3 regions of the Endozoicomonas sp. Z74 genome follow, and region 2 is predicted to be linked to each of the others. Evidence: predicted binding sites of a transcription regulator. Region 2 holds the regulator's gene; each other region holds the start of a gene.
What was found. Region 2 encodes FNR, which switches genes on or off when oxygen is low (the NO sensors DNR and NnrR bind a similar motif). Its sites were predicted from a motif close to TTGATNTANATCAA; they were not measured.
Positions count from the first base shown of each region.

Region 1: the regulator FNR is predicted to act here: its motif matches at 5,280-5,293, upstream of glpA (anaerobic glycerol-3-phosphate dehydrogenase subunit A).
Region 3: the regulator FNR is predicted to act here: its motif matches at 5,786-5,799, upstream of ACNRUY_RS06880 (FeoA family protein).

Region 1 covers NZ_JBLYZI010000068.1:20,010-27,999, forward strand. The annotation lists gene ACNRUY_RS17805 (SGNH/GDSL hydrolase family protein) at 1-650, opposite strand, end outside; gene glpC (anaerobic glycerol-3-phosphate dehydrogenase subunit GlpC) at 905-2,104, opposite strand; gene glpB (glycerol-3-phosphate dehydrogenase subunit GlpB) at 2,106-3,428, opposite strand; gene glpA (anaerobic glycerol-3-phosphate dehydrogenase subunit A) at 3,425-5,167, opposite strand; gene ACNRUY_RS17825 (MIP/aquaporin family protein) at 5,508-6,344, shown strand; gene glpK (glycerol kinase GlpK) at 6,611-7,990, shown strand, end outside.
Region 2 covers NZ_JBLYZI010000013.1:54,534-62,523, reverse strand. The annotation lists gene ACNRUY_RS05990 (DUF547 domain-containing protein) at 1-757, shown strand, start outside; gene ttcA (tRNA 2-thiocytidine(32) synthetase TtcA) at 796-1,710, opposite strand; gene ACNRUY_RS05980 (TraR/DksA family transcriptional regulator) at 2,150-2,482, shown strand; gene ACNRUY_RS05975 (hypothetical protein) at 2,502-3,041, opposite strand; gene ACNRUY_RS05970 (adenine phosphoribosyltransferase) at 3,342-3,899, opposite strand; gene fnr (fumarate/nitrate reduction transcriptional regulator Fnr) at 4,012-4,770, opposite strand; gene hemN (oxygen-independent coproporphyrinogen III oxidase) at 5,224-6,630, opposite strand; gene ACNRUY_RS05955 (sulfite exporter TauE/SafE family protein) at 6,964-7,662, opposite strand; gene ccoS (cbb3-type cytochrome oxidase assembly protein CcoS) at 7,729-7,932, opposite strand; gene ACNRUY_RS05945 (heavy metal translocating P-type ATPase) at 7,936-7,990, opposite strand, start outside.
Region 3 covers NZ_JBLYZI010000016.1:37,404-45,393, forward strand. The annotation lists gene iolG (inositol 2-dehydrogenase) at 1-933, opposite strand, end outside; gene ACNRUY_RS06860 (LacI family DNA-binding transcriptional regulator) at 1,061-2,077, opposite strand; gene ACNRUY_RS06865 (hypothetical protein) at 2,135-2,680, shown strand; gene ACNRUY_RS06870 (FeoC-like transcriptional regulator) at 2,686-2,943, opposite strand; gene feoB (Fe(2+) transporter permease subunit FeoB) at 2,937-5,312, opposite strand; gene ACNRUY_RS06880 (FeoA family protein) at 5,309-5,542, opposite strand; gene ACNRUY_RS06885 (NAD(P)/FAD-dependent oxidoreductase) at 5,969-7,330, shown strand; gene ACNRUY_RS06890 (glyceraldehyde-3-phosphate dehydrogenase) at 7,364-7,990, opposite strand, start outside.

The DNA.
Region 1 (7,990 bases), on a different contig from region 2:
CCAAACTCGAAGGAGCCTGTTTGATAGCCGCGCACCTCCTCGGTTAATTCTTTACCCAGGTACCTGACCGATCCCTGAGGATTCGGGATGTTGGCAAGAATAAAGTGGGAGTTGCCGTTTATCTGGAGGAGCTCCTCGCAGAGGGTGCAGATCTCAACCGCTACCTGTTTCATCTTGAGCTTGTCACGGCCATTGGTCACCAGATCGTTAAGGCCAAACCACACCAGAAACAGGATATTTCCCTCCAGTGGGCTCTTCTTTGCATCATGGAGAAAGCTTTTCTTCTGTTCTGAAAAGGTGCCCAGGCCTGTACCGGATCGGTCAGAGGCTCCCATGGCTCCGCCCTCGGCGTAGTTGGCGTACGAAAAACGGCTGGAAGGGGGCGACCCGTAGTCCGACTCTGGGTTCTGGGTCAGGTGGAGCCGGGTGAGTTCGCGGGTGGTTTCTGCATTGTTTACAAACAGGGTGGCCCCACCGGACCACTCCCAGATAAAGTCCGTCCAGTTTCTGTTGTCGCTGAAGCGCCCAACCTCATTGGTTCGCATCAATCCAAGGAGTCGGGCAAGTCGACCTGTGCCCGTTTTCCGTTTGTGACCAATATCCGAGAGGCTGTCACCAAAAACAATGAGCCCATCCAGTTTGACTGCCATGGGGGGATCTCCAGACTGTTTGAGAACAAATGCAGTCTAGAAGCGAACTCCGTTATTGGCAAAAGGGTCAATAACGGAGTTTCTCAAAGCAGCGGCCCGCTTAACCCGCATATTGCATGAAGTCGCTATGAAAAAGCGATTATCCCACGCCTTTCAAGGGGTATAGGAGAAAAGCGTAAAAAGACTATTTGTCATAGGGACGCCCGTCGGCTTGTCGCTAGCTCGACACTTCATGCAATATGCGGGTTAAGGCCTCAGGCAAGAGCCATGGCCAGCAGAGTCACCGGGTGGAGTACTTTGTGGCGGGTGTTCATTTCCACCTGCATTTTGCAGGACTCGCAGTCGGTGATGATATAGTCGGCCTCTGTCGTCTTGATCTGCTCCAGCATTTTATTGGCAATTTTCTGGGAAGTGTCGTAGTTCTCTTTCTTGAAGCCATAAGTACCGGAAAGGCCGCAGCAGTTCTGGTCCAGAAGCGTCAGCTCAAGCCCGGGAATTTCCCGCATCAGTTCCACGGTATGCACGACACCGCCCATGCGGATCAAGTGACAGGGACTGTGGTAGGCGACTTTCAGGTTCAGCGGTTTCATGGTGGGAACATTGCCTTCGGCAAACTCCCGGATCAGGAACCGTGAGACAAACTGAATCTGCTCTTTGATGGCGGAGTTGTCCACATCCAGCATATCCGGGTATTCATCCCGAAGCGTCATGGCACAGCTTGATGAAGTGGAAATGACCGCTTCGGAGCCCGCTTCCAGGCTCCGGGCAAACTGGGTCATGTTCAGGTCGGCATTTTTCCGGGCTTTTTTCAGAAAGCCATTGGCGATCAGGGGAACGCCACAGCATTTTTCTTTTGCCGTGAGCCGGACACCCACCCCCATGGCATTGAGGACTTTCACCAGATCTTTGCCGACCGTGGGGTCATTGAAATTGGTAAAGCAGCCGTGGAAGTAGGTGATTTTCCGCTGGAACTGCTCCTGGTCACCGGCGTTTCGGCCAAACCAGCTTCTGAACGTCTCGAAGCTGTATTTGGGCAGCGTCCGCCTTTCATCAATGCCCAGGGTTTTGTCCAGCAATTTTTTGACCGGCTTCATGGCGGTAACCACATTGACTACCGGTGCCGTTTTTGAGGACAGGGTGCCCATCAGATCAGTATGGCTGAGCATATACTCACGGGGACCCTGCTTGAAGCCGTCATGTCGGGCCTTAGCCTTCTGGATAATGGTGCCAATATGGACATTGGAAGGGCAGGCCACTTCACAGCGTTTGCAGTTACTGCAATATTTCAGGGCATCGTCGTAGAGCGCAGGGCTTTTGATGCGAAAACGCTCACCGTCCGGGCCTGCCTGTTTTGGGCCGGGGTAATCAGGCCGGGCTTCTGCTACCGGGCAGCGGGTGGTGCAAACGGTGCACTTGATGCAGTTATCAAAAGTGGTGTCGGTCAGTGAAAGCATCTTATTTCTCCGCCCCGGTTTTCTCGGCCACAGCGCTTTCCCTGTCGGAAGCGTGTGTGGCAATAATCTGTTCAGCAGCGAAATACCCGGTGGCAATGGAGACGCCTCCGGCAGAGCCTTCCGCAACGGGGTTGAAGTCCGCCAGAACCGAGCCGGCACAATACAGGTTACGGATAGGAGTCTTGTTGATGCAGGGTTGAAGCTGCTGGTTGGTGGTGACCCCATACTCCATAAAGTGATGGGACCGGCTGTCCAGGAATGAACCGGTGCTCCATTCTGCCCGGTTTTCCGGTGCGGCAATATCCAGACCGAACACCGGGTCAACAATTCGGTTTCTTTCTCCTTTCAACCCTTTGCTTAAAAAGGTGCCGGTGGCCAGCACAAAGTGGTCAGCATACAGGGGAAGGTCTTTGTTGTGATGGGTCTCGATGCTGTATAAACGACCATTGTCAAATTCACCTTTAACCACCTGGTCGCCTTCAATCAACATTCCGCCCAGGGCACTGAACCGCTGCTTGAGGGCCCTGGTCATTCTGAGGCCCGGCAGGGAAGGAGGCAGGCTGGCCACTTCCATCACTGGGCACCCCAGCAACCTGGAGAGTTCCGGCATTCTGCTATTGCCCCGGCTATCCTCAAGAACCGCAGGAAGGATGATCAGGTCAGCCGTACCTGCTGCTTTACCCAGGGCTTTCGCCAATCGTTGCAGGGACTGCTCGCTGCTGAGTGCTCTGGCCAGCTCAATGGAACGCAGTTCAAATGGATTTCGGGTTTCCAGGGCAAGGGCCTCCGGGGAGACGGTGCTGCTGGTAATTCTGCTTCCGGCAAAGGCTGGGTGTCTTTTCAGGCCGGAGGCTGCCAGGGCGGGTTGAAAATCCCGGAATCCAGCAATATTAATGATGGCGACCTGCTTTATTTCTTTTGCCGGATTGGTAAACGGCAATGGATTCATACTGGTCTGTGACAACCAGGCTGGGATCAGGCTGCCTAAAGCCGAGATGCGCCAATGATTTTTGTCACCCTGGTTGACCATGGTCAGGCCGGAGGCGGCCATGCTTTTCTGAAAATGTTCAAGTCCTGCTTTCAGAGTGTCTGGCCCGACTTTGTGGTAGGGGTGATTGCCGGGCAGTTTGTTGATGGCCTCAAAGGGGGCCTGAACAGGAGAACCGTCGGCTTGACGCCCCAGAACATCAATGGCTCCAGAGGCAAATGTCAGGGAGCTTTCCCCGAAGCTGATGACCGCTGTTTTTAATCCCGCTTCTGCGCAGCGGATGGCGGAGGTCATTCCGGCCAGCCCACCGCCAATAATAATGCTGTCGTATCTCATGCTGCTGGCTTCACTGCTGCTGGTTCTTCGGTGTTTTTAACGAGAGTATTGCTGGTATCGGTTTCCGTCTCCGGGAGATGGCTGTAGCCCAGCAGTGATTCGTAAATCCAGTGACTGAATTCTGCTTCCCTAAGGGCATCTCCCCAGAGTACCGGCTGGTTGCCTTTCCATCGTTCTTCAAGAAACTCACCGATGCTTTCCAGGGGGGCAAGGTTTTTCAAAGAGTCAGGGTTTTCTATTGGCTCAGGGCTTTCCACCCGCTCAGGGCTGCTCAGAGAATGGGGTTCTTCATCGGGTTTCATGTCCTGAAGAATGCCAGCTGCACGACAGGTGCAGAGCTCTCCCTGGCAGGGCCCCATGCCAAGACGGGTTCTGCGACGCAGGTCTACCAGATCCGGAGCGTTCAATTTGGCAACGGCGTATTCAATTTCGCCCCGGGTCACCATTTCACATTCGCAGATAATGGCGTTTTTATCATTGTTCTCTGAAAGGAACCGGGCTGCACGCTCACCGTGGCGGTACTTTGCGGACACTGACACAGGTGCTGACAGGGTTGGCGTTTCAATATCTGCCTGGTGACCACAGGCTCCGGGAAGTGGAACTTCTGCTGTGTGACAGCCCACAGTATTGCCAAGGTGGCGGGCAACCACATCGGTTGCTTTTTCAGCCATCAGACGATAGGTCATCAGCTTGCCCCCGGTGATGGTCACCAGGCCAGGCAAGCCATCCTGCTCTCCATGATCCATCAATACGATGCCACGACTGATATTCCGACCTGAGCTGCCATCCACGGAGACCAGTGGGCGAACCCCGGCGTAGGCTCTGAGAATGCGGGCCCTGGACATGATTGGGGCGAGTTTTTCCCCTTCCCGGATCAGGGTGTCCACCTCTTCCGGATCAATTCTGAGGTTGTCGATCTGGTCGTACGGGATTTTCTGGGAGGTGGTCCCAATCAGGGAGATAGTGTCACCGGGCACCAGAATGTCGGCATCCGCTGGTTTACGACAGCGGTTTAGTACCATTCCATTGACCCGGTAATCCATGATCAGCAGAGAGCCTTTGGATGGAATCATATGGATCGACAGATCGGCATATTCAGCAATTTGCTGGCCCCATATCCCTGCGGCATTAACCACCTGCTGGGCCCGGATAACCACGCGCTCGCCGGTTTTGACATTCACGGCATTGACGCCAACCACGCGCCCGCTCTCAATGATCAGATTCAGTACGCGGGTGTAATTGAGCAGCTGGCCGCCATGCTCTTCAGCATCAAGAATATTGGATGCGGTCAGGCGAAAGGGGTCAATGGTGCCATCGGGTACTTTGACGGCCCCCAGCAGTGCCGGGTTAACGTTGGGTTCCAGTTGCAGAGCCTGCTCTGGCGTCAACTGTTCTGTCTCAATACCTGCCTGGTTGCACGCATCGATAAAGGGTTTTTGAAAAGAGAGGTCATCTTCAGGCAGTGTGATGAATAAACCATCCGTTTCCTCTATGCAGTGGGAAGCGATGGTTTTCAGTATCCGGTTTTCCTGAATGCACTCTTCAGCGGAATGGGCGTCGGTGACCGCATACCGACTGCCGGAGTGCAGAAGGCCATGGTTTCGTCCTGTGGCCCCTGTGGCGATATCGTCTTTTTCTATCAGGATTGCACGAATGCCCCTGAGCGAGCAGTCGCGGAGGACGCCGGCGCCAGTGGCGCCACCGCCGATAATGACAACGTCTGTTTCAAAGGTTTTCATTTGGGGCCTGATGTTGTTCAAAATAGTGTTCAAAAGCGCACATTTACGGACAGTCAACGAGCGGTTATCGAGCCTGTGGATAACAGTATCGTTGCAGATTGTAATGTTCGAAATGACGTATATCAATATTCGTATATGCTCGTACGACTTCGAAAGGGTGTTTATGCTGATTATTTTTGTATCGGTAGTCTCTGTTTTCAATGAATTGGTGATAAAGCGTGCGATGACGTGTGTAAAAATGTGATTCTGTTGATTTGAGTCAGGGTTTCGATGTTGCTCGGTTGTGATTTCTGCTGTGATAATTCGCGTGTATTTTTTCACTTTCGCAACGGGGGTTGTCATGGGGCAGACATTGAGGCAGACATTGTTGGGTCAATGCCTTGCCGAATTTATAGGCACCGGTTTGTTGATTTTCTTTGGAGCAGGTTGCGTTGCTGCGCTGGTTCTGGCTGGGAGTGACTTTGGCCAGTGGGAAATCTCTATTGTCTGGGGTTTGGGGGTTGCGATCGCCATTTATGTGGCTGGAGGGGTTTCCGGTGCGCACCTGAATCCTGCAGTAACCCTTGCCCTGACCGTATTCAAGGGGTTTGAAAAACACAAGGTGTTGCCGTATATCGCTGCGCAGATTGCGGGGGCATTCAGTGCGGCAGCACTGGTGTATTTCCTCTATCAAGGGCTGTTTGTGGATTTTGAAAGCACCCATGGGATCATCCGGGGTGAGGCCTCCAGCCTGGCCACCGCCGGAATCTTCTCAACTTACCCGAATGCCCTGCTCAGTAATGTCCAGGCTTTCTTTGTTGAGTTTTTCATAACGGCGGTATTGATGGGCGGTATCCTGGCCATTGGCGATGATAATAATGGCGTCTCCAACGGTGCTTTGTCCGCACTGCTGATCGGCATATTGATTGCGGTGATTGGTGCCTCTTTTGGTCCTCTGACCGGTTTTGCCATGAATCCCGCCCGTGACTTTGGACCCAAGCTGTTTGCCTTTTTTGCCGGCTGGGGGGATGTGGCCCTGACCGGTGCCCGCACTAATCCCTATTTCTGGGTGCCCATTGCGGGGCCGATCTGCGGTGCCATGGCGGGAGCCTGGGTTTATCTCAGGGTAATTGCCAGCCAGCTGGAACCAGTGGAATGCGCCACCGCGGGTTGTGAAATTCGTCCGGCTGACGCGTAATACGTAAGGAGGCTGTCAGAGAATAGGCTGCCCTACTGCGACGGTAGCAAATTGGTCTAAAAATTCGCTTTTGTTCGGCAAATAGAACCACTATTCACCTCACAAAATCGAATTTTGATCCTCAATTTTCTACCGTCCTCGCTACGAGCGCTATTCTCGGACAGCCTCCGAGTCAATCCCATAAATGGGAAATGCTGCCTGTCGGAGACTTCCAGGCAGCCTTCTTATAGATATAAGCATCACTGAATGACCAAGGGGTGATACCTGTGAACATTCCTGTAAAGAAAGACGAGAAATTCATCGTTGCCCTGGATCAGGGAACCACCAGCTCCCGAGCCATTATCTTTGACCATAAAGGGGCGATCGTGGGAGTTTCCCAACGGGAATTTACCCAGATTTATCCAAAAGCGGGCTGGGTGGAACACGATGCCATGGAAATCTGGGCGACCCAGAGTTCTGTATTGACGGAAGTACTGGCCAAAACCGGTATTCGCAGTGACCAGGTTGCGGGGATTGGTATCACCAATCAGCGGGAAACGGCAGTGGTCTGGGACAAAAATACCGGACAGCCGATCCATAATGCCATTGTCTGGCAGTGTCGCAGAACCACGGACATCTGCGAACAGCTGAAGCGTGATGGCATGGAAGAGTATATAAAAGAAACCACCGGCCTGGTGACGGACGCCTATTTTTCCGGAACCAAAGTGAAGTGGATGCTCGACCATGTGGAAGGTGCCCGGGAGAAAGCGGAAAAAGGCGACCTGCTGTTCGGTACCGTGGATACCTGGCTGATCTGGAAGCTCACCAACGGTCGGGTTCATGTGACTGACTACACCAATGCCAGCCGGACCATGCTGTTTGATATCAACCGGCTGCAATGGGATGACCGGATGCTGGAGGTGTTGCAGATTCCCAGGTCCATGCTGCCAGAGGTGAAGTCCTGCTCTGAAGTGTATGGACAGACCAACATCGGTGGTAAGGGCGGCACCCGGATTCCCATTGCCGGTATTGCCGGTGACCAGCATGCGGCTCTGTTTGGTCAGATGTGCCTTGAAAAAGGGATGGCCAAGAATACTTATGGCACCGGTTGTTTCCTGTTAATGCATACTGGTGATCAGCCTATCCGTTCGGAAAACGGTTTGCTGACGACCATTGCCTGTGGTCTTGATGGCAAGGTGACTTATGCCCTGGAAGGCTCCGTATTTATGGGCGGCGCCAGTGTTCAGTGGTTGCGGGATGAGCTGGGGCTGGTCAGGGATGCGGCGGATACGGAGTATTTTGCCTCCAAGGTTGACGACACTAATGGTGTTTATGTGGTGCCTGCTTTTGTTGGGCTGGGGGCTCCTTACTGGGATCCTTATGCGCGGGGATCGATTTTTGGTCTGACCCGGGGAGCCAACCGTAACCATATTGTCCGTGCAACCCTGGAAGCCATCGCTTATCAGTCACGGGACCTGCTGGAAGCTATGCAGCAGGACGCAGGCATAGAGCTCAGCCTGCTGCGTGTTGATGGTGGTGCTGTCGCCAATAATTTCCTGATGCAATTCCAGTCCGATATTCTTGGTAAAAACGTGGTGCGTCCGGAGGTGGCGGAAACCACGGCAGCGGGTGCTGCGTATCTTGCGGGTCTGGCCGTGGGATTCTGG
Region 2 (7,990 bases):
CGTTCCATCCCCTGATAAATGGACGTATTGGGATAAGGCGAATCCGAAGAGTGCCCTGGTGGTGGATCATAGCCTCTGGCAGACCTTTCTGGACCGGTACCTCAAATATTCAGAAGCCGACAGAATGTATCTGGTGGAATATGGCAGGGTGAAAAAGGCCGACATGGGACGCCTGGGTGAGTATCTTTCGAGTCTGGCAGCCAGAGACCCAAGAACCCTTAATCGCAAAGAGCAACTGGCGTATTGGATCAATCTTTATAATGCGCTGACGGTCAATCTGATTCTGGATTATTACCCGGTCAAGTCCATCACCAAGTTGGGGATGGGGTGGTTCCGTACCGGACCCTGGCGTGATGAATTGATCACCATTGCTGGTCAGAAAATCTCCCTGCATGATATTGAGCACCGCATTCTAAGGCCCTTGTGGGATATGCCCGAGGTTCATTATGCTCTTAACTGTGCCAGCCTGGGGTGCCCTGATCTGGCGCCCAGGGTTTATGTCAGTGCAGAGATTGAAGATCAGCTGGACAAGGCTGCCCGGCATTTTATCAATCAGCCAAAAGGCGTGAATTTTGTGGCGGGGAGGCTGGTGCTTTCCCGAATTTTTGACTGGTATGAAGACGATTTTGGCGGGGAAGAGGGGGTGCGCCAAGATCTGCTCAAGTATGCCCGGGAAGACATCCGTATAAAGCTGCAGAAGTACACCGGAAGGATCAGTTATCGTTATAACTGGCAGCTGAATGAGTATAAGCCCTGAGCTGGTGAGGGCTCAGGACTAAAAGGGGACTGAAGTGCTCAGGGCTCGAATTGAATGACCTGGACACCACTCTCCTGCCCGGTTATCTGGAAGTTGCCGGAAGTGACTGTCTGATTATCTGCATGCTCATACTCTTTTCGTTCTCCACTCCGATCCAGCTCCAGTCCCTTGAAATCAAACAGACTGTTATCGGCCATCTGGGAAGGGGCGATGTTTTGGGTGGCGGAAAAGATAGACTCGATGCGGCTTGGGTGTTTTTTCTCCCACTCGGCCAGCATTGACTTGATATTCTGCCGCTGTAGATTTTCCTGGGAGCCGCAGAGGTTGCAGGGGATGATTGGGAACGCCATCTGCTCAGAAAAGTGGGCGATGTCTTTTTCCCTGCAGTAGGCCAGGGGACGGATCACGATGTTTCTGCCGTCATCCGATCGGAGTTTAGGGGGCATTGCCGACAGCCGGGAACCATAAAACATATTAAGGAACAGCGTCTCAACAATATCATCCTTATGGTGACCCAGGGCGATTTTTGTGGCACCAATGTCCTCTGCAAAGGCATAAAGTGTTCCCCTTCTTAGCCGGGAGCAGAGGCCGCAAGTGGTTTTTCCCTCGGGAATTTTTTCCTTGACCACGGAATAGGTGTCACGGTTGATAATATGGTAATGGATTCCCAGTTGATCCAGGTATTCCGGAAGGACATGCTCAGGGAAGCCGGGCTGTTTCTGGTCCAGGTTGACGGCGATCAGCTCAAAATTGACTGGGGCGCTTTTCTGGAGGCTCATGAGAATATGCAGCATGGTGAAGCTGTCTTTGCCTCCGGACAGGCAGACCATGACCCGGTCGCCTTCCTCAATCATGCGGAAGTCTTCGATGGCTCTTCCGGCCAGGCGCCTCAGTTTTTTCTGAAGCTTGTTGAAATTGTATTTCTCGGAACCGGTGAGTTGGGTCGAAGTCATAGGCTTATAAGCGGGCCGTGGATGAAAGCGGCTCATTATATCGGCAGGATGAGTATCCACCAAGTCAGTGTTTAACGTGCTCTTACCTGTTGTAGCGTTTCTTTTGGCAAAAAAACGTACAAAGGTCCCATAAAATGTCCTGCCTGGCTCAAGGAAAAATGGAGCTGCCGACTATATCCTCCATAAGGGTGTTACCCTTCGGGGGGGAATGGACTACTATTTGCAGGCAGGATTGCCAGTTCTCATTGATAAACACGTTTGTCCTTTTAAATGTCCAGATGCCCATAGCGGTAGAAGAACAGATTGTGCTGCCCTCATCCCTGAAACCTGGGAGAGCAAACTGTTGTTCACGGCCCGGTTTAGAAAAGCCTGTGGCTGCATGTTGTTCATGGCAAAAATAACAATGGATTGATCCAGAGTTTTGAAAAGGGGAAGACTGATGACCGATCACAATAAACTGCGTACCAGGCTGCTTGAGCGGCGAGATGAACTGAATGTACGGCTGGGTAATATCAAGCGCGATGTTACCCGCAAAACCAGTGCGGACTGGTCAGAGCAGGCTCAGGAGCGTGAGAACGATGAAGTGATGGACGCTCTTGGTAATGAGGCCACTCTTGAGTTGCAGAAGATAAACCGGGCCCTGGACCGGATGGATGAAGGGGAGTACGGCTATTGCACAGCCTGTGGGGCCCAGATTCCTGAAGGCAGGCTGGAGGTGATGCCCTACGCCGATCTTTGTGTGGGGTGTGCCGAGTCTAAGGAGGGGGTTTAGCCCCCCCCTTTCGCCAGATTCAGGCGGGTTTGGCGCTGGTGAGGTGGTAATAGGCCTTCTCATCCTGGGAAGAGCCGGATTCAATAATTAATTGCTGGTAACTGTCTGAAAAGCTCTGGACGGTGCCGGGGTTTCGGCTGTGAAAGTATTTTTGCCAGAGTTTCCCCAGTGCCATGGTATCTTCTTCGTCAATCTTCTCTATAGTGATACCGGTTCGGTGGTAAACCAGCCAGGCAATGGCGGTTGCATAGGCCAGGTTGGTGGCCAGTTCATGGTGGGGGTGTGAAAGGAATTCCCTCTGACTGGCCAGTCCACGGACGCTGCTGGATAACTCTGGCTGTGTCCCAAGGTAGTGGTCCCAGATATTGCGATGCATGCGCGGTGATATCTGGTAAATACCAAGAGCCTGGTGGTTGGCGATTTTCAAATGAAAGCCAAGGCCGGATTCCCTGGCAGCGGTGCCCAGAAGCAGGTTCTCTGCTGTCTGGCTCCACATGGCCAGGTGCTTGAGTGTTGGTCGCACCACATAATGACGCAACTCTCTGGCACAGATACCCATAATTCAAAGTCCTTTTTTATTGCTGTCATCGTTCTACCCCAAAGGGGGTGAAACCGCTTTTTCTGCTGGGTGATTTATCTTGAAAATACCAGTTAATGATCGTCTGTGACAGGGTATTTTCCCTGTTCTTATACGTAAAGTGAGCAGGCGATACCCTTTTGGGCAGTGCCCGTTTTATTGTCTGCCAGCAACCCCTTGCGGTAAGGGCTTGTCAGAAGGAAAACAGGCTTGGTGTTGTGCTTAATGGGGTTATCGTATCATTCCGGATATTCTATAACCCCATTAGTCAGGGGACTTTTATCAGTCGCCTGCAAAAGAACAGAGGGTAAAGGTGGGGATTCCTGCCTGATTCAACTTCTCGGAACCTTTAAGGTCGGGAAGATTGATGATAGCGGCTGCTTCCAACGTGGTAGCGCCTGCCTGGCTGATCAGGTGATGGGCGGCAAGCAGAGTGCCGCCGGTTGCGATCAGGTCATCAACCAGCAGAATGCGGTCTCCGGGCTTCATGGTGTCGTCATGGACTTCCAGGGTGGCGGTGCCGTATTCCAGCTGGTATTCCTGGCTCAGGGTGGTGCCGGGCAGTTTCCCCTTCTTTCGGAACAGTACCAGAGGTTTGTTTAATGTGTAGGCCAGTGTTGAGCCGATCAGGAAGCCTCTGGCATCCAGTGCGCCAATGCGATCCACATCTTTATTCTGGTAGCGTTCCACCAGAGTGTCTATGGTCAGACGCCAGGCCTTCGGGTTTTCAAACAGGGTGGTGATATCACGGAAAAGAATACCGGGCTCAGGCCAGTCCGGGATGGTTCTGATCTGGGATTGAAGGTATTCCAGGGCGGGTAGGCGTTGTTCTGTGGGCATGCCGTTTTGGCTCTGTTTCGGTCAATGATGCTCAGTGAGCACGGGGCTCACTGAATCCAACAGGCTACTGGCAGGGTAGCCCTTCAATCCGGGAAAGCTACCTCAGTTCTCCTCAGGCGCTGGTCACGATCTGGGTGGGGTCGATGGTTTTCCCCCCGGCCAGAGAGCAAAGCTCAACGGAGTTACGAATTTCAATTTCCTTGCCAACCGCTGAAATCAGGCCGTTTTTCTGGAACCTTGTGAACACCCGGCTGACCGTCTCGACGGCAAGTCCCAGGTAGTTGCCCATTTCGTTCCGGGACATGGACAGTCGGAATGACTGGGAAGAGAAACCCCGGCGACGGAAGCGGCTGGCCAGATTGATCAGGAAGGTGGCTATGCGTTCGTCGGCGTTTTTCTTGGACAGCAGCATCATCATCTGCTGATCTTCCCGGATCTTCTTGCTCATCAGGCGCATCAGGTGGCGACGCAGTTCCGGGAACTGATCCGCGAGCCCTTCCAGCTGTTCAAAGGGAATTTCACAGATCATGGTGGTTTCCATGGCCTGGGCAGACACTGGGTAAGTGTCGGTATCCATCCCGCTCAAACCGAGAATTTCGCTGGGCAGGTAGAAGGAGGTGATCTGTTCTTCACCTTCGTTGGTGGCGGTGTAGGTTTTGATCGCCCCTGAACGTACCGCAAATACACTGCTGAACGGATCACCCTCGAGGAAGAGGTGTTCACCCTTTTTCAGAGGGCGACCTCGCTTGATGATGTGATCCAGCTGGTCAATGTCTTTAATGCTGAGAGCCAGCGGCAGGCACAAGGAGCTGAGGCTGCAGTCTCTGCAGGCCACATGGCTTGGCTGTCGGACGTTGGGCTTGGACGTCATTGAGAGGCCTCAAAGTCGTATTGGCAAAATCGACTCAATTTTATGAAAATTGTTAACGAAGTGTAAGCTAGGTAAATACGCAAGTGAATAGCGTTAAAGTAGGTGTTTAATGCTATTGTGGAAACAACTTGTGCCAGTACGTTGTCTCCAGTAACACGATTGCGTCGTTTGTTCAGGGCGTCTCGCCTTGGCAAGCTTCTGAACCAGGCTCTTGACGTAAAGCCCCGTCAACTAAGGGGGGCAGAATACACTGGAGCACCGAGCCGACAGTGTCACAAAAGGTGTGCCACTGTCTGAAGTACGTTCGTTTATTTGTGTTGCCCGATTTTGCACCGATACCGCAGGCAAAGCAATGGTCAATGTTTGACTGGGGGGGTGTCGGACTTATGCTCGAATGCATAAGCCCGGAAGACTGAAGGAGTGGCTACTTTTTCGGTAGCTTTCTGGGAAAAGTCAGATGACTTTTGAGTAGCGGGGGATTGCCTCCTGCTTTTCCGTGGGCTTTGGCTGGTTCAGGTAATGATCGAACTGCATGCAGATGTTCCGGATCAGTAGTTTGCCTCTAGGGGTTACCACAATGCTTCGGTCTTCGTTCAGCGTCAGTAGCTCGTCATTGATCATAGGTTTGAGGCGTTCCAGCTCCTCAGCAAAGTATGTGTCAAAGGTGATGCCGAACTGTGTCTCTATTTTACCGGGTTGGAGCTGGAAGTGGCAGATCAGCTGGGTGATGACGGCCTGGCGGACTTTGTCGTCTTCTGTCATCTGAAGTCCCCGGACCATGGGGAGTCGGCCTTTGTCGATTTTTGTGAAGTAGTCTGATTCTTCCGTGGTGTTCTGGATGTAAGTGTCGCCCACCTGGCTGATGGAAGAGACGCCCATTCCTATAAGATCGCAGTGGCTGTGAGTTGTGTAACCCTGGAAGTTTCTGTGCAGGTTTCCGGTTTCCTGGGCGGTGGCCAGCTCATCATCGGGCAGGGCAAAGTGATCCATGCCAATGTATACGTAGCCCTGGTCCAGCAGCTTTTCAGTCGCTTGCTGCAGGATTTCCAACTTGACCTCCGGAGCAGGAAGGTCGTCGTCATTGATCCTGCGCTGAGGCTTGAAGCGGTGGGGCAGGTGGGCGTAGTTAAACAGCGACAGCCGGTCTGGTGCCATATCGATGACCCGGTCGATGGTATCCATAAAGCCAGGCACAGTCTGGAAAGGTAGGCCGTATATCAGGTCCATGTGAACGGACTTGAAAGCCATGGTTCTTGAAGCATCCAGTACTGATCGGACCATATTTTCAGGCTGAACCCGGTTGACGGCTCTCTGGACCCGTTCATCCAGATCCTGAACACCCATGCTGATGCGGTTAAAGCCAAGATCCCGCAAGGTATCCATCATCGGCCAGTCCACTTCGCGGGGGTCGAGTTCAATGGAGTAATCCGAGGTGTCGCCGCTCGTCAGTTGAAAATGCTGGCCGACCTTACCGATCAGGGCGCGCATTTGCTCGCTGCTGAGAAATGTTGGCGTCCCGCCTCCCAGGTGCAGCTGCTCAACTTTCTGCTCGGGAGAATACAGCTTGCTCTGCATTTCAATTTCACGGAACAAATACTCAAGGTATTTTTCCGAGCGGCTGCGGTGTTTGGTGACAATTTTATTGCAGGCGCAGTAATAGCAGACGTGTGAACAGAAGGGGATGTGGAAATAAAGCGACAGTGGCTTGATGGTAGAGGCGCTGAGTTGAGCGCTGGCCTGGTATAGCTCAGGGTTAAAGGTGTTATCAAATTGAACGGCGGTTGGATAAGAGGTGTAGCGAGGTCCCGACTGGTTATATCGTTCAATCAGGTCTTTATCCCAAACTGGCGCATTTTTCATAATCTGTCTCTGGCCGATCTCTCTGGCTATAAGCTTCGGTGTTTTGAAGCGTGCGGCTGTTTTGTCAATGCTGTGCTGCTGTTGCCGAGTTTTGAATGCTCAAACGTAGCAGTCTTATTGATGAATAGCTGTATTTTTTAAAAGTGTAGAGAAAGCTAAACCTGTATTCCTTGATGCGTGTCAATACGGGGCTGCCGAATTGGAATCAGTAGTTATCTGTTTCGATGAAAATATGAACACAGGCTGGAGGGGATTGCATATTACATGGGCTGAGGATGATTTGCGAGTATCAAATTCAGAAAGAAGAGCGCTTTCCGGTTATGTCGGAAGCGGCTAATGATGCGCTATCAATGTCATCAGCCATTCCTGGTGGGGGCCAGGCATGGCCCAGGCGCCAAACAGAATCACCATGATGCCGGCCATATTGCGGGTAAAGCTGGCTTGGATGAACTGGCTGAGCTGGCGGGAGAAGGCGCCGATCAGAAAAACCGCGGGCAGGGTGCCCAGCCCGAAACAGAACATGGCCAGTGCTCCGGTGACCGGTGAGCCCTGGCTGGCAGCCCAGACCAGATTGCTATAGACCAGGCCGCAGGGCAGCCAGCCCCAGAGCATCCCCAGTATCAGTGCGTTGCCTGGGGATTGTATGGGCAGAAGTTTGCTGGCTATGGGTTGAATATAACGCCATAGTTGCTGCCCGGCGCGCTCAAAGTAAGTCAGTCCTCGCCACCACCCTGTGAGATAGAGGCCCATGGCGATCATCATCAATCCGGCAAAATAACGCAGCGCCATTTTCGCCCAGGGACTGAGATCACCCAGAAACCAGCCGATACCGGCCAGTAGAAAGCCGGCCAGGGCATAGCTCAGCAAACGGCCGCAATGGTAGAGCAGCATCAGCCCGAGCACCTGGACCCGGCTTTTACCCTGAATGGAAAGACTCAAGGCGGATGTGATTCCCCCACACATGCCAATGCAGTGGGCACTGCCCAGCAGGCCCAGAGTCAGTGCGGTTATAAAAATGGATAGATCACTCATACTGCTTCCAGATCTTTGTGTGTAGCTCTGTTTAGTGTTCTGGTGTATGCCACCGGCATTTTCCGCTCATGGCTGTTTGGATGTCTCAGGGGTTGACGACGGTTGACTGTTTCTGGTTCGAGTTTCCGACTCCGGTTCGTCAAACAGAATGCTGTGTGCCGGTCCTTCCAGGTCATCAAACTGGCCATCATCCACGGCCCAGAAAAACACTTTGATGGCAAGGGCGACCAGAATCAGGGCCAGGGGGATCAGGATAATCAGGCTTTCCATAGGTCAGAACGATGCTCCTGTTGATTGTCCGGGGTGGGGCTGAGATTGAGCGTCTGCT
Region 3 (7,990 bases), on a different contig from region 2:
CGTCAGCGCCCTGACACCATCATCAATGGTCACGGAAGGCTCTACCCCGTCCACCAGGGCGTCCACAAATTCCTGCAACTCACTTCGGTAAGCCGGCATATAGCGCTCCAGGAAAAACAGCAGGGGCTTCTCAGTGATTTCCCCCTCTTCCCCCACATAGCGCACTTCATTTTCCCGATGGTTTCCGGCCTGGAGCATGCCTTTTTCCCCCAGCGCTTCAATACGCTGATCGTAACCATAGGCAGCACGCCGGCTGTTATTGATGTGACAGAGTTTGCCACTGGCGGTTTTCAGGGTAACCAGTGCGGAATCAATATCCCCGGCCTCGGCGATCTCACTGTCCACCAGGCAGCTGCCGGTAGCAAACACCTCCACGGGCTCTTCACCCAGTATCCAGCGGGCAATGTCCAGATCGTGAATCATCATATCCCGGAACAGCCCTCCGGACACTTTGATGTAATTGACCGGCGGTGGGGCAGGATCACGGCTCGTGATCACCAGCTGTTCGAGCTTTCCGATACGGCCCTGACGCATTTGCCCGTGTAATGCCCTGAAGGTTGGATCAAACCGCCGGTTAAAGCCCAGAAAGCAGGTGACCCCGGTCTCCCGGACAATCTCAGCCACATCCCTCGCTCTGGCGATATCCAGATCAATGGGTTTTTCACAGAAAATGGCTTTGCCCGAACGGGCGGCTTTTTCAATCAGATCCGCGTGGGTGTCCGTTGAACTGCAGATCAGTACCGCATTGATCGACGGGTCCCCAAACACCGCCTCAGCTTCAGCCACTTGAGCATCAAACTGACGGGCAACTTCTTCAGCCGCGGCCTGGACCGGGTCCACAATGTATTTCAGCGAGACTCCGGGGTGCTCTGTCAGGGTCTGCCCATGAACTCTGGCAATACGACCGGCGCCGAACATGGCAAATGTGATCATGTTTTGTTCGTTCCCTGGTGAGGTTGTACAGGATTGCTATCGGTTGCAATCATGCAGCAAATCCCTCTGACAAAACCTGATCGAAATCAAACAGTAGTGCACATTTGCATCTTTGGAGTATTGTGAGTCAAGCGCTGGTACGAGCCACCAGCTTTCCTTTCAGAACCTCTGCGCTTTTTCGGGTTCGGTCTCGCTGCCAGAACTGTATCATCTCAACTGCCGTATCAATCATAGGGTCCAGGGGTTGCTCGAAAGTAGTGATGTCGTAGGCGTGACTTTGGGAGAGCGGAATATTATCAAACCCCACAACGGCTATCTCATCAGGCACCGGGATATTCATTTTGTACCTGAGGCGATCCATAACCCCCACCGCAAGAATATCGTTTTCACAAAACAGGGCGTCCGGCCTTTCCCCCTCTGCCCTCTCTGACAGATAACCTTCAATAAGCTGACCCGCCAGCTCATGATCGTAGGAGGGGCATTTCAACTCAGGAACGCTTTTTCCCAGCAGTACCTGCATCCGTGCATTAAAACCCTGATAACGGTTCAGAATGGTGTACTGACAACCAGGGCCAGACAGATAGAGTGGACGACGGCAACCCCTCTCATAGAGACGATCGGCAATCTCCCGGCCTGCCGCTCCGTTATCGCAGGAAATCCCCAGCACCCTGGGGTCCCTGCTCTCCCTCCCCAGAAGCACCAGCAGCGTTTCCGGGTTCACCTCCTGGAGTAATTGTTCATCAAAGAGAGAGCCGATCAGAATAATGGCATCCGCCTGATACTGTTTGGCCGTGTCCAGCAGCGGACGGTAATTATCACTGGCGATGTTCACCAGAATGCACTGCATACCAATAGCCTGCAAAGCCGCCGTGGTTCTCTGCAGCATCACTAATGCATGGGGATTGGCAAACTCATCGAGCACCAGCACCGCCAGAGTGGAGCGTTTCTTCGACAGAGCACGGGCCAGCAGACTTGGCTGGTAACCCAGTTGCCGGGCAACCTCCAGCACTCTCTGGCGCTTGTGTTCGGCCACAGAAGCGCCGGGAGTAAAACTTCGGGAGGCAATCCATTTGGAAACCCCGGCCCGCAGAGCCACATCATCAAGGGTGACTCTCTTGGTGGAAACATCGGAAGGTCTGGCCACGGAGCTGATAACTTCTTATGCTGTTGAAGGTAAATCCGGGCTCAGGATAACAGTTGAATGGCAGGGACAACAGTTGCAGCCTATGTTCTATTACTGGTGATGGCTCTGGCTGCCGGCTCGATCCTGTTCTGGAGCATCCGTCTGGGGATTGGGCCTACGCCCACTTCCCGAAGAGTGAGCCGGGCCCTCAAGAAGGCACTGCCCGGGCAAATCAGTGGAGATATTGTGGAGCTGGGCTGTGGCTGGGGAACCCTGCTTCCCATTCTGAAACAGCAATACCCCCGGAACCGGATCATAGCCTTTGAGCGGTCGCCCATTCCGGCGCTCTGGGCCACCCTCACCACCAGGATCCCCATCACCAGAAACGATTTTTTCACCGCAGACCTGGGCAATTCCGGCCTGATTGTCTGTTACCTGTTTCCCGGAGCCATGAAGCGGCTGGAAAAGGAAGTGATCCCGGGGCTACCGGAAGGTTGCTGGATTCTCACCCATACCTTCCGGCTGCCAGGGTGGCTGCCGGTCAAAACGCTGTATGGGGATGATTTATATAAAACGCCGGTTTATCTCTACCAGGTGCCCATACAGGCACCTATAGAAAAGTAGATGGATCAATGAACCGTACACAACGGAATCTGCTGTTCACTCCCCTGCCAGCGGTATATCTCAAGCTGCTCCGGCTCACAGGATACACATCCTTTATTACAGGATGTGGCACACCCGGGGCGTTCACAAACTACCCGCCCCTTTCTCTGCCAGTGGGACAACATTCCCCGCATGGCTTCCGGAGACGTCCTGAACTTTGTACTCAACTCTGAAAGGGAGCAGACACCCTGCCCCTTCAGAAAATCACGGATTTCGATCAGCATGAGCAACTCTTACCATGGGAAGTGCTGTTGCAGGACTGGCCTATGGTCGCGGGAGCAAGCGCTACAGACTGCACAGCGGTAGCCCCCACCCGTCTCATCAGCGCAAAGACGATGAACATGACCAGGGCAATACTCACCGCCCAGAGCAGAGTCACGCCCGGCTGAACGGCAATTAATGAGAACTGGTAGTAAAGTGTGGCAACGGCATACCCCAGCAGGAACGTCCAGCCTGCCACAAACATCGTCCAGGCCATATTGGTTTCCCGGTAGATGGCACCCAGCGCCGCCACACAGGGGGTATAGAGCAGGATCATCAGCAGATAGGCGATGACCGCCGCATTACTTGGGAACAGCCTGGACATGACCGCAAAGGTATCCATAGTCACTTCCTGCTCTTCGGCAACGGTTTCCAGGTCGTTCAAGTCACCCACTTCAAGGCCCAGGGGGTCTGCCATCTGGCCGGTCAGGCCCGCAAGGTTGGCAGGGATGGAGGCCAGGGCTTCGGAAATACCGGCCATCAGGTCAAAGGGCTCATCACCGGCTTTCACATCATTTTCTGAAGCGGCAATGGCGCTGTACATGGAATCCAGGGTACCCACCACGGCTTCCTTGGCCAGGATACCGGTGAAGATGCCAACCGCTGCAGGCCAGTTATCTTCCGTCATACCCATGGGGGCAAATACAGGCGTAATGGTCTGGCCGATTTTGCTGAGCATGGATTCTTGCGTATCTTCGTGTCCGAAGGTTCCGTCGGTACCCACTGAGTTCAGCGTATTCAGGACCACCACAACGATCACAATCGCTTTACCTGCCCGGAGCATGAAAGCCTTGAGGCGATCCCAGGTTCTCAGCATTACCTGCTTCACAGAGGGCAAATGGTAGTTGGGCAACTCCATGATGAAAGGAGAGCTGTCGCCTCCCAGAAGGCTGCGCTTCATGACCAGACCGGTGAAAATCGCCGCCAGGATACCGGTAATATAGAGCGCAAAGACAACGTTCTGACCGGACTGGGGGAAAAACGCTGCAGCAAACAGCGCATATACCGGCAGGCGGGCACCACAGGACATGAAGGGCGCCATGGAAATGGTCAGCAGGCGGTCTTTCTCATTGTCCAGGGTTCTTGCCGCCATGATCGCCGGAACGTTACAGCCGAAGCCCACCAGCATGGGCACGAATGCCTTGCCTGGCAGCCCCAGGAAGCGCATCAGCCGGTCAACCACAAACGCGGCCCGGGCCATATAACCGGAGTCTTCCAGCAGGGAAAGGAACAGGAACAGGAAGGCGATCACCGGAATAAAGGTGGATACCGTCTGAATACCACCACCCACACCATTGGCCAGCAAGGTGACCAGCCAGGCCGGAGCCCCCAGGCCATCCAGCCAGTGACCAAAACCGTCCACCAGCAAAGTGCCGGTAAAAATATCAAAGAAATCAATAAAGGCACTGCCAATATTAATGGAGAACATGAACATCAGGTACATGACCCCAAAGAAAATAGGCAGACCCAGTACCCGGTTCAGCACCAGGTTGTCGATTTTCTCGGTGAGCCGGTGATTCACCTCCCCTTTCTGGCGAAGGATCACCTTCATAATCTCACCCACAGCCCGGTAACGACCGCTGGCCATCAGAATATCCAGATCTTCATTCTGGGTGCTTTCCAGCAGGTGCCGTTGCTGTTCAGCCGTTCCCAGCACATCCGCCGGCAACTGGAGTTCAGCCACCCCCTCTCCCTCAAGGCACTTCAACGCATGCCAGCGGACAGAGGTCTGATCCTTGAGGAGCCCCTCCAACTGCGGTTGAATAATGGCAACGGCCTGCTCAATGTCAGCTCCCAGAGATACCGGCCTGGCCTGTGGCAGCGAGCTTTGCAGATACTCATCCAGCTGTTTCTGCAGTGCTTTGATTCCCTCGGACTTGCTGGCCACCAGGGGCAATACCGGACAGCCCAGCTGGGCTGACAGAGCAGCTTCGTCAATCTCAACGCCCTTATCCCTGGCCACGTCCATCATATTCAGCACAATCACCACCGGAACACCCATATCCAGCAGCTGGGTGGTCAGATAGAGATTCCGCTCAATATTGGATGCATCAATAATATTGATGACCAGCTCTGCATCCCGTTGCAGAATATAATCCCGTGCAATCCGCTCATCCATGGAGACATCACTGTCCACCACGTCCAGGCAGTAAGTTCCCGGCAGGTCAACCACTTCAATCGTCTTGTCACCCAGCCGATAATGCCCGCTTCTCTTTTCAACGGTCACTCCCGGCCAGTTACCCACTCTCTGGCGGGCACCAGTGAGTGCGTTAAACAAAGTGGTCTTTCCGCAGTTGGGGTTACCAACAATGGCTACAACATGTTCTGTCATACTTTTGAAACCTCAACAGCTGCCGCTTCATCCCGACGCACAGAGAGCTGAAAACCCCGGACCTGTAACTGAATGGGATCCCCCAGAGGAGCCACCCGGCTGACGGTAAACCGGGTGCCGGGAGTCAACCCCATGGCCAGCAGCTTCCTCCGATAGGCACTGCCCTCATCCAGGAAAGCGGCTACCTGACCGCTTTCCCCTGTTTTCAGTTCACCCAGGGTTGTTTTCATAGAGAACGCTCCATCAGCCTGTCTCTGCCTGAACCGGACATCCGATGCCCTGAAGATCGGACAGTGTCTGGATAGCAATGATGTAAAAACGATAGAAAGATGTGATCGCCCAGCCCAGGCTGAAGAGTGAGAGCGCTGTAGCTCATGACTTCAAAGGAAGGCCGGACAGATGAGTCATTGCATAGGAATATATACGCAAATGAGAATGGTTACAATTTAAGGGATCACTTAATGACCCGGTTATTGACACGGGTCAATAGCTGTAGCGCGCCGCACGGTTTGAGACTTTATGCCTATCCGTTTGAGGGCTGCCCTTACCCCTATTTGAGTGGTCTGCACCACCGTGAAACTCCGTAAGCAGGAATTCAGTCTTAGCATCCATTCTCAGGTACCATGGCAATAAAGTCCTACAGGAGAAAGCCGGTAATGTGGCAGCGTGCAGTGGTGATCGGTGGAAGTGTGACCGGTTTGATGGCAGCCAAAACGCTGTCCCCCTTTTTTAGAGAAGTGATCGTACTGGAAAAAGACACTCTTGATCCTCACTGCGGCCTTCATAAAGGAGTTGGCCAGGGTCCACACTCTCACGTTATTCTGCCCAGCGGTATCAAGTTGCTGGAGCCACTCCTTGGCAATACAGAACTCAACCTCAGAGCGTTCGGAATTGCCTCTTCCGATGCCGCCGGGGCTCTCAGGTGGTTTCAATTCGGCGTCTGGAAAAAACGATTCCATTCAGGAGTCAATATGGGATGGTGCAACCGGTCACGATTTGAATGGAAGCTTCGCCAGGCCATTCAGTCCGTTGATGCTATTCAGCTGCTCTCCGAGTCCAGGGTCACAGGGGTCATTGTTTCTGAAGACGGCTTCAGAATAAAAGGCGTACGCTATCAATGCTCTGCCAATAGCGAACCACCCCAGGCCATTAAAGCAGACCTGGTGGTTGATGCCTCAGGCCGTGGAACACAAACCCCGAAATGGCTCAGAGCAAACGATATTACTGAGATCAGAGAAGACGAGGTCCGATCACAGGTTGCCTACACCACCCGCCACTTTCATCTGCCAGAAAGCCTGACCGGCTCATTGGACTGGAAGGTGCTGGCCATTTACCCAGAGCCCCCTGATGTGAAGCGCGGAGGCATGATCTACAGCCTGGGAAACGATAAATGGATAGTGACGCTGGTAGGGTTTAATGGCGAAGTCGCTCCAAAGGATATAACAGGGTTTATGGCTTATGTGCGCTCACTGCCACAACCGGATCTTTATAACATTCTGAAGCAGGCCACGCCAATTGATGAGCCAGTGAGTTATCGCATTCCCGGCAGTCTATGGCGGCGCTACGACAGAGCAAAGCGGTGGCCAGGAAACTTCCTGGTGGTCGGGGATGCAGTCTGCAGTTTTAACCCCATCTATGGTCAGGGTATCACCATGGCCATAAAAGACCTGATTAAGCTCAAAACACTTCTGGAACAACAGGAAACCCGTTTTACTCCTGAAACCATGGCCTGCCTCCAGAAACAGATCGGCCGTGGAAAACGGATCCCCTGGTTAATGGCGGCCAGCCCTGACTTTATGTTCAGGGAAACAAAAGGACGGCAACCAGTGGGTACCTCCTTTTTGAACCGCTATATCAAAGCCATTATGAAAATGGCCGGCGAAGACCAGGAGGTTCACCACCGATTCATAGAAGCGTTTACCCTGTTGAAAAGCCCTGCGGTTTTGGTAACACCGATGATTATCTGGAAAGTCGTGATGCAGATTTTGACAACCAGAGGCAACAAAAAAGCCAGTTGACAGCAATCAACTGGCTTTAACTCTCTGGAACAATCAGGGTACGGAAGGATGCATCACCCCGGACATATACTGCAGAATCCGATTTACCTGGCAGCTGTAACCAAACTCATTGTCGTACCACACATACAATACGCAACGGTTACCTTCCACAATGGTTGCCTGCCCATCCACCACCCCTGCCCTGCGACTGCCTACAAAGTCACTGGATACCGCTTCCACGGAAGTGACGTAGTCAATCTGCTTGTGGAGGCCAGAATACAGGGAGGCATCCCGCAGAAACTCATTGAGAGCTTCCCGAGTCGTCGCCCTGGCCAGATTCAGGTTAAGAATCGCCAGAGACACATTGGGTGTCGGTACCCGGATCGCATTCCCCGTCAGCTTGCCCTGAAGCTCTGGTAGCGCCTTGGCCACCGCCTTGGCAGCACCGGTTTCCGTCAATACCATATTCAGGGCCGCACTGCGCCCGCGTCGCTCACCCTTGTGGTAATTGTCAATCAGGTTCTGGTCATTGGTGTAAGAGTGAACCGTTTCCACATGACCGTTCTCAACACCAAACGCCTCATGAATGGCTTTCAATACCGGTGTGATGGCGTTGGTGGTGCAGGAGGCCGCAGACAGAACCCGGTCTTCCCCGTTGATGTCCTGATGGTTGACCCCATA